3 regions of the Cohnella sp. LGH genome follow, and region 1 is predicted to be linked to each of the others. Evidence: predicted binding sites of a transcription regulator. Region 1 holds the regulator's gene; each other region holds the start of a gene.
What was found. Region 1 encodes LexA, which represses DNA repair genes until DNA is damaged. Its sites were predicted from a motif close to CGAACATATGTTCG; they were not measured.

Region 1 (3,120 bases):
AAATAGTAAAACACCGCAAGCAGAACGTAACACCCGATCGTCACCCAAAACAGCGTCGGATCCTGAAGGAATTTATCCGACCAGGGCTGCGACAACAAAATATAGAACAAAATCAACAATACTAACAGAGAAGGTATTACATAGTTCCGTCCCTGAAACCGGTCAATCTGCGGGGCATTGGCGGCAATCCCCTGTTTGCCTTCTTTTTTGCGCTTTTTGTTGATCTGCTTGGTGTTCTTCGTCACCATTCGTTCCCATGAGCGGGACATAACCTTCCTCCTCGTCACATTACGGACGACGCCCTGAACCTCTAGTTGTGTCGGAACTTCCTCCATCAGCTTGCGGTTCCCTCTGCGTCATCTTGCGGTTTCTTCCGACTGCATATCTATCGTTAATGCTTGATCTGGGGCTGATCGACGACCTCGATCCGATCCAGTTCTTGGCGGAAGTTGCTTTTGAATACCGACAAATATTGTTTGCGCAGACGGTCCCGTTCCGCGACCTCTTGCTCGCTTAAGCCTTCGCTCTTGCTCTTCCGGGATAATTCATTAATACGGTTAATCAACTGTTCCATCTCCATCGGTGTCTCACTCCCCTTTTCGCATCTTCTCTACTTTGCCACTTTCGCCGAGGGCTTGTCAAGAATCAATGCCTTGTCTGGACAAGCTTTGCTTAACCATCAAAAAAAAGACCGGCATAATGATTCGCCGATCTTTCTTGTATCCTCTATATCATCAAGTCAAGGCAATATATTCGCAGGAAAGATCAGCTCTTGTCCGCTCTGCAAAGCAGGAGAGGAAAGCCTGTTGCGCTCCATTAGAACATGGACTGCTTGGCGCGTATCGAGCGCAGGGTCCTTATAGGTACGGGCCAGCTCCCACAACGTATCTCCGCTGTCAACGGAAATTACGATTTCATCGTTCGAGGCAGGCGCCAACTCTCCGGTAGAAGCGAACGAGCGCATCAGCGTAAAGCCGCTGAATAGAAGCAGGAACGCCACGAGCACAAACAGCCCTCTGGCCGCTCTCCAATTCAAAGAGCCTTCCTTATTCTTCACATCGCGATTATATGTCATCTGAGCCGTGTTGTGTGCCTTCGTTGCAGAAATTGCTCCAGTAGAAACCCATGTATGAACCATTCCGCTCACCCCAAACATTTGTTCTGATCACATCGTAACACGAACACATGTTCATGTCAACGATTTCAGGAACGTTCGTTCTCTAGAACGAGTGTTTGTGCGAACTCGGGTTCTGTGCTATAATTTGTCATCATGAGCTATTTTAATAGGGAGGTTTTGGCGTGACCAAGATGTCCAGCCGACAAAATTCCATACTTGAATTTATTAAAACCGAAGTGCGTGAGAAGGGCTATCCTCCTTCCGTCCGCGAGATCGGCGAAGCGGTAGGACTCGCTTCCAGCTCTACCGTGCACGGTCACCTCGATCGCCTGGAGAAGAAAGGTCTGATTCGGCGCGATCCGACCAAACCCCGCGCGATCGAAATTCTTGGCGACGAAGACGATCAGATGCACAGACTTTCGGCTTCCGTTCGCACAGTCCCGCTTGTAGGCAAAGTAACGGCGGGAGTGCCCATTACGGCCACCGAGAACATCGAGGAGTATTACCCGCTTCCAATCTCCATGGTAGGAGAACAGCCGGTATTCATGCTGTCCGTCCAGGGCGAGAGTATGATCGAAGCGGGCATTCATAACGGAGATTACGTGATCGTGCGCCAGCAGCCGACCGCCGTGAACGGCGACATCGTCGTAGCGATGACGGAAGACAACGAAGCAACGGTCAAGACGTTCTACAAGGAACGCGACCACATTCGCCTGCAGCCGGAGAACGCCAGCATGGAGCCGCTTCGCCTCTCCAACGTCAGCATTCTTGGCAAGGTTATCGGCCTGATCCGCTCGCTTCACTAATACTTGGTGATGATTGGCGATCTCGAAGTGTTCGCATAGTACGAGAACAACTATACTTACGCATACGAAAGAACCTCACCCTCCATTTAAGCGGCGATTGAGGTTCTTTTTTTATGCGGGCTGTCCTCGACAGATGCAGCCCAAGAGCCTGAATCCTCGGCTATTTGATTTGATTCCACATATCGTCAAACTAAGTCGTTTGATGTAAAATGATGTGAACATGAAAATATAGCAAATCCCCCATCCGATGGGGAAGTCATCAGGTGATATTGTTGGATAAGATATTAAAAGGCTTGGCCATCGCTACATTTTTGACTGCTGTTATTGCCGGGTTTATTCAGGCAAACCAAACTGACAGCTATGTATCAGAATTCAGATGGGGCATTGCAGTTGCTTGGTGGATCAGCGGAGCTGTTTCCGGCATCGTCTTTTTTGCAATTGGCCTAATTCTGGAATACCAAAGCGAGATATTGCATCGCCTAAGAAACCTCGAGCACGAGGCGAACAAAAATGCCGGTCCTGCCCCTCGACTTGGAAATTCCAAAGCCAGCCTAGATAAACTGTCGGGCTTTAAGCTTTGATATGCAAATCCCCGCCTGGCCACTGGCAGTGCGGGATTTCTTAAATAGAATAGCCCGGGGGTCTAGGCCCCCGGGTTATTCATTATGGGCTTGTTAATCTCGCTGTTGGCAAAAATAAAAAATAAGGGGCGTTTCGGGGGCGACGATAGAATAACCGTCTTAAACCCCTTCCTGCCCCCAAACCTTAAATCTCCTAAACCCCTGATATTACAACAATCTTCCCAATTAATAATGCGTCAAATACTGATCCCGTTCCCATTGGTGAACCTGCGTCCGGTACATATCCCACTCGATTTCCTTCAGCTCGTAGAAGTGGCTGAGGGCGTGGTCGCCAAGCGCTTCGCAGATGATGTCGTCCCGCAACAGCTCGGACAGAGCTTCTTTTAGGTCGATTGGCAAGCTCGGGATACCTTCTTCGATCCGCTCCTCGTCGCTCATCACATAGATGTTGCGATCTACTGGAGGCGGCGTCGGCAGCTTGCTGCTGATTCCGTCAAGACCAGCCTTCAGCAAGGCGGCAAGTGTCAAATAAGGGTTTGCAGCCGGGTCCGGATTACGAACTTCAACCCGCGTGCTGAGGCCGCGGGACGCCGGAATGCGAATCATCGGGCTGCGA
Region 2 (3,120 bases), 360 kb from region 1:
GTCGGGCGTCATTCGCGACCCGGCCGTTCATACGCAAGTGCTTCGAGGCGTTTTGAACGCGGCAGCCGACATCGGTTTTGAGCTGCAGGGACTGACGTATTCCCCGATAACCGGAGGCGAAGGGAACATCGAGTTTCTCGCCTATTGGCGTCTCGGCTCGGCGGTTGCCCCGAATTCGGCCAAATCGGATACTTCGACCGTTTCGGCTGCGGCGGATGATAAACGGTATGAAGAACTAATTGCGAATACGGTAGAAGAAGCAAATCGGGCGTTTCGCCGCAATCCTTCATAAAAACAAGATCCTTCGCCCGGAGCACCCGGAGCTGCCGAACAACGGTCCGAGCATTTTGCCGCGGGCTGGCGCGCATCTCCGGGTTTTTCCTTGATATTGGAGGAAAATGGCTTCCGATCGCGAAAAGATAATGCAACGGATACAACTAGTCCAGGCAGCGCGGCTCTCCGTAACGGAAGTCGGGAGGCGGTTATGGATAGCGTCGGAGATTGGGTGATCATGCTTGTCGCTGCCATCGTTATGGGATGGTGGATCGTTAGAAGGTTGGATCGCTGGCTTCACGAGCCTCCGGATGCTCGCTTGCGCAAGCTTGCGACCAAAGGGGGCGTCGAAGAGGATGAATACGTCCTCTTGCTGAAGGAGCACGGTTTTCAAGTGCTGTCCGGCAAGCACCGTATTCCGCTTGGAGTGGCCGTGGACAACGGGTCGGTTATGCCGACCCGCCTATATTTTGATTATTTGGCCGAGAAAGACAACAAGTATTACCTGGTGAAGCTCGACCGGCCAAGGCAGCCGATGGAATGGACGGCCAGCGCGCTGCGTGAAAGACTGCTCGTGTATGCGCTGCTGTTTCCGGATTGCCACGGCATTGTTATCGTGCTTCCGCAGGGGCGTCAAATCAAAACAGTGCGATTTAAAGTGGAGGCTGGCGAGAAATGAAAGGACAACGTCAACGCAAAATCCGTGAGTTGATCGGTTCTAGAGAGATCGAAACCCAAGAGGAACTCGTGGAAGCGCTAAGCTTGGAAGGAATGCAGGTAACCCAAGCGACGGTGTCGCGCGACATTAAGGAAATGCAGCTGATTAAAGTCCCGCTGGAGGACGGCCGATACAAATATTCGATGCCGCAAGACCAACGCTACAATCCGGCGCAGAAGCTGAAGCGAGCGCTGCTCGATCATTATTTGGGAGCGGAGTCCGCCGAAAATCTCGTCGTGCTGAAGTGCTTGCCGGGAACGGCGGGAACGATCTCTGCGCTGATTGACGGCATGGATTGGCCGGAAATTATCGGTACGATCGGCGGAGACGACACGACGCTGATTATCACCAAAACGAAAAGCCATGGCGAAGACGTGTTAGAGCGAATTAACGATATGATGAAGTGACCAATAACACGCATTCATCTCCGACTTGATTAATACGGAGATGGATGCGTGTTAGATTATCTTGAATGTTCTTGTTTTGTCTGGTCTTCTTTCCGGATATGTGCTATGATTTGGATGAGTAATGAGAACGTATGATCGCAATGAGGTCGCGAGCCCCCTGTTTCAAACGAGGCAATGGGGGATTGAGACTGTCGAGTCCAAAGGGGGCTTATTATGCTGCGAGAATTAACCATCCACAATTTGGCCGTTATTGAGAATGTATCTGCTTCTTTTCATGACGGCTTTCATGTGCTTACCGGAGAGACCGGAGCAGGGAAATCGATCGTGATCGACGCTTTGACATTGGCGGCGGGAGGCCGAGGCTCTGCAGAAATGATTCGCCATGGCTGCGATAAGGCGGATATCGAAGCGGTATTCGATCTGCCCTCAGATCATCCCGTGTGGGAGACGCTCGGTCGTTTGGGCATCGAGGCCAACCGGGAAGAAACGCTGCTCATTCGCCGTGAGTTGCTGTCTCATGGCAAGTCCACGGCAAGAATCAACGGTCAAAGCGTTACATTGACGATGCTGAAAGAAGCTGGCGAGCACCTCGTCAACATTCATGGTCAGCATGAGCATCAGTCGCTTCTCAAGACAGAGAAGCATCTGGAGTGGCTTGACCTGTTTGCGGGAGAGGAGATCCGCGAGGAGAAGGCGGCTTATCGTCAATTGTATCAACAATATATTGGTGTGTGCAGAGAAAGGCGCGAGCTTGAGGAAAGATCCCGACAAGGCATGCAGATGGTCGATTTATACAGATTTCAGCTGGAGGAAATCTCCGCAGCCAGGTTAAAACCGGGCGAGGATGAATCCCTTGCCGACGAACGGCGCAAACTAGCTCATGCGGAGAAGCTTGCTGAATCGGCAACGGAGGCCTACGATCTGCTTTACGGAACTAAAGGGCTAGTGGCTCTTTCTCGTTCATTGAGCCGGTTGCAGGATATCGTGAAGTTCGATTCCGGAGTGCTCCAACCGTTGCTGGAGCAGCTTCAGAGCGCTTATTACAGCGCGGAGGACGCAGCTTTTCAGCTTCGCGATTATAAGGAAAGCATCGAATTCAATCCTGAGCGCTTAGCGAAGATTGAGCAGAGGCTGGACGTTATTCATGGGTTAAAAAGGAAATATGGCGAGACGATTGAGGATATTTTGAACTATCGGGCGAAAATCCAGGCCGAAGCCGATCAGCTTGACAATAGCGAAGAATTGCTCGAGAAGCTGACCGAGCGGGAAGCACAGCTGGCGGCCGAACTGTATGAGCGCGCGGAGAAGCTGTCGCTGGCGCGCCGAAACGCCGCGAGAGTGCTTGCCAAGCAGATCGAGCAGGAATTGGCGGAGTTGCAGATGGAACGTTCCGTATTCGAAGTGAAGCTTGGCGCAACGGAGCTGTCGGCCACAGGAACGGATACCGCGGAGTTCATCCTGTCGACGAATCCTGGCGAGCCGCCCAAACCGCTAGCTAAGATTGCATCTGGCGGCGAAATGTCGCGCGTGATGCTGGCGCTCAAGGCGATTTTCGCTCGAATCGATGAAATTCCCGTACTCGTTTTTGACGAAGTGGATACTGGAGTCAGCGGAAGAGCTGCGCAAGCCATTGCAGAGAAGCTCAGCTTGCTGTCGAGTCACTGTCAGGTGTTTGCGATCACTCATCTGCCGCAGGTGGCATGTATGGCCGATCGCCAATAT
Region 3 (3,120 bases), 4.4 Mb from region 1:
CGCCGTCGGAGGCCTTCTTGCCGCCACGCGCCCCCTTCGCTGGAGGTTCGGGCCTGGCGAACGCATTTCTCGCGGCCGGACGCTGAACGTTAACCTTGTCGATAATTAACCTCGTAAACTTTTTCACGTTGCCCATGAATACATCGGCCGAAGCCTGTCCGCGCGCGATCTCCGTTAATCTTCGCTCCCAGTGGCCGGTCATTTCCGGCGAAGTCAGCAGCTCGACGCCCGCTCCGCGAATCAGCTCGATCGCTGTTCTTCCTTTGGGCGTAATGACGATGCGCTTGCCCTGCATATCGACATAGCCGACCTGTTTCAGCCGCTCAATCGTCGCCGCTCTCGTCGCGGGAGTGCCGAGTCCCGAATCCTTCATCGCGTCGCGCAGCTCCTCGTCCTCGATCTGCTTGCCCGCGCTTTCCATCGCCTTCAGCAGCGTTCCTTCGGTATAGGGCTTCGGAGGCTGCGTCTCCTTCTCCTTGACCTCGGCGTCCGCGCAAACGACGGGCTTCTGCGGATCGACCTCGAACGGCGCGTCCGTCTCCTGCTCCTCTTCCTCCGCAGCCCCGTCGTCCTTGTCCTTGCTTTTCTCCTTGGCGCTGCCTTTGGAGGCCGGAGCGTCTCCCGCGTAAATGATTTTCCAGCCAAGAGACAGCAGCTGCTTCACCGTCGTCTTGAACGTCTCCTTCTCGACCTCCGTCAGTACCGTATGCACCTTGTACTCCGCCGCCGGGTAGAAGTGAGACAGAAATCTTTTGACGATCAGGTCGTACAGCTTGCGCTCGTCCGGACTGAGCCCTTGCGGCTTTCTCATCGTCGGCATAATCGCGTGGTGGTCCTCGACCTTGGCCGGATTGCACACGTTCTTGTTGTTCGCATGAACAAACCGTTTGTTCGCGCCGTTCACGAATTCCCCGTAATCCGGAGAATTCCGCATCGCATCCAAAATCTTGTGCATCTCCGGAATGTTCTCTGCATTCACATAGTTCGAGTTTGTACGCGGGTAAGAGATGACTTTGTGCTTCTCGTAAAGCGCCTGCGCGACGTCGAGCGTCTTTTTCGCGGAGAAACTGAACTTGCCGTTCGCCTCCCGCTGCAGCAGCGTCAGGTCATACAGCTTGAAGGGATACTCCTTCGTATCCTTGACCTCGTAGCTCGCAATCGCTCCCGTTTTGCCCCGCACTTTGTCGGCAATGGCCTTCGCCTTCTCGGGATCGGTCAGCCTGTCGCCCTGCCAATTGCCTTTATAAGCGATACCTCCGTCCTGCTCAAACATGCCCGTAATCTCGTAAAACTTCAGGGAATCAAAAGACTCGATCTGCTTCTGCCGGTCGTAGATCAGCGCCAGCACCGGCGTCTGCACCCGCCCGACGGACAGCAGCTCGTTGTGCTTCGTCGTGAACGCGCGCGAGCCGTTCATTCCGATCAACCAGTCCGCCTCGCTCCGCGCGCGGGCCGCTTGGGTCAAGTTGGCGTACTCTGTGTTGTCCTTCAACTGGTCGAAGCCCTTGCGAATCGTCTCCGCCGTCAGGTCGGAAATCCACAGCCGCTTTACCGGATGCCGCAAACCAAGATGCCTGACGATCAAGGAGAAAATGTGCTGCCCTTCCCGCCCGGCATCGCATGCGTTGACCAGATCGCCGCTGCGCGCCGCCAAATCCGCGATCACCTGCAGTTGATCCTTTGTCCGAGGGTTCGGCAGCAGCTTAAAATCGTCCGGGATAATTGGCAGATCGCCAAATCTCCATTTCTTGTATTTCTCGTCGTAGAGATCAGGCTCGGCCAATCCGATCAGATGACCGATCGCCCAGGTAATAATATAGTTTTCGCCCTCCAGATAGGAGCGCTTGTTTTGCGCTTTCGGCTCGATTACGGCCGCAATATTGCGGCCCATATCGGGTTTCTCCGCGATGACCAACGTCTTCAACACGGCTTCGTCCTCTCCGTTAGCAATTCGCGCAACCGCTGCGCGGATTGATCAATATAGACCGATTATATCACAGGTTTTGAGCCGCTTCGCGAAAATGAACCTGCCGACCTCCTCGAACGTTTGTTACATAACAAAGTAAAAAGGATTGATTTTCCTATGATCGACTTGAAGTGGAAACGGCTCGGAGCGGCTGCCCTGCTTGGCGCTCTGTTAATTGCAGGAGCATGCGACTCGCGCGAAGAAAACGGGACGTTAACGGCGGATACGGAAACCGGGTTAGCCTCAGCCGAGGCGGAAACTGCGGTGGCGGTTGGGGCGTCTACGTCTACTTCCGAACCGGTATCGCCCGATGTATCGGTTGAAACGAACAAGCCAGGAGAAGCGAAGCTCCCTCTACCCGAGCGGCTGCGGGCCGAGTTGGACAATGAGCCCCTCCCGGAAGAGCAATTCGCCGATTGGCTTCGGTCGCGGGCCGAGCAATACAATCCGGGCGATTATCCGGTTAACGTAATCCGGGCCGATCTCGACGGGGACGGCTTCAAACGCGAATGGGCGACCGTCGTCTACGAGAGTCGACTAGTCGAGAACGTCGAGTCCCGCTACGCCTACGGAATTGTCGCGGCTTTACAGGACGGTAAATACGAATGGCATAGCTTCGTTTTCCCCGAGGAGGACTACGGACGGGCTTCGATTCTGGATACAGGCGATTTGAACGGAGACGGCAAGCCGGAGATCGTCTGGGCTTCGCTGGGAATCGGGGCGCATACGTCTACCTTTACCTATACGGTATCCGGCTGGGACGAAGGGAAGCTCGTTACCCGTCCGGGAGCCGTGATCGTTCCAAGCGTGTCCGAAGCCGGCATCCGCGACGGCAAGCTGAGCATCTCCGGAGGACTGATCGATTCCGTGGGAGCCGGACCTTGGCAAAGAGAGTACGCCGATACGTATACGATTGCGGACGGCGCCCTCAAGCGTGAAAGCCGGGTTTTCTCCGAAGCTCCGACCCCCTATCATCGGCTGTTGGACGGCTTGTGGGCGGAAGCGGACGGCGATATGGAGAGAGCTCTCAGTCATTATGAAGCGGCGGCTTCCATGAAGGCGAAGAGCTATCGGGACTTTGCTTTTATTTTCAACCGAGAGTGGGTCGAAGGCGGGAAGATGGAGGACGAGGAAAAGAAGTTCGAAGATGTCGT

Region 2: recN (DNA repair protein RecN) is a predicted target of LexA. The motif match lies at 1,523-1,536, and genes of this name have one in related genera.
Region 3: J4772_RS30505 (type IA DNA topoisomerase) is a predicted target of LexA. The motif match lies at 2,041-2,054, and genes of this name have one in related genera.

Annotation. Positions count from the first base shown of each region.
Region 1 is NZ_CP072117.1:2,891,302-2,894,421, reverse strand. It holds gene J4772_RS12155 (hypothetical protein) at 1-269, opposite strand, end outside; gene J4772_RS12150 (DUF896 domain-containing protein) at 392-580, opposite strand; gene J4772_RS12145 (LysM peptidoglycan-binding domain-containing protein) at 740-1,138, opposite strand; gene lexA (transcriptional repressor LexA) at 1,300-1,923, shown strand; gene J4772_RS12135 (hypothetical protein) at 2,187-2,504, shown strand; gene glnA (type I glutamate--ammonia ligase) at 2,730-3,120, opposite strand, start outside.
Region 2 is NZ_CP072117.1:2,530,548-2,533,667, forward strand. It holds gene J4772_RS10295 (TlyA family RNA methyltransferase) at 1-292, shown strand, start outside; gene J4772_RS10300 (hypothetical protein) at 485-952, shown strand; gene ahrC (transcriptional regulator AhrC/ArgR) at 949-1,398, shown strand; gene recN (DNA repair protein RecN) at 1,612-3,120, shown strand, end outside.
Region 3 is NZ_CP072117.1:7,390,738-7,393,857, forward strand. It holds gene J4772_RS30505 (type IA DNA topoisomerase) at 1-1,924, opposite strand, end outside; gene J4772_RS30510 (hypothetical protein) at 2,084-3,120, shown strand, end outside.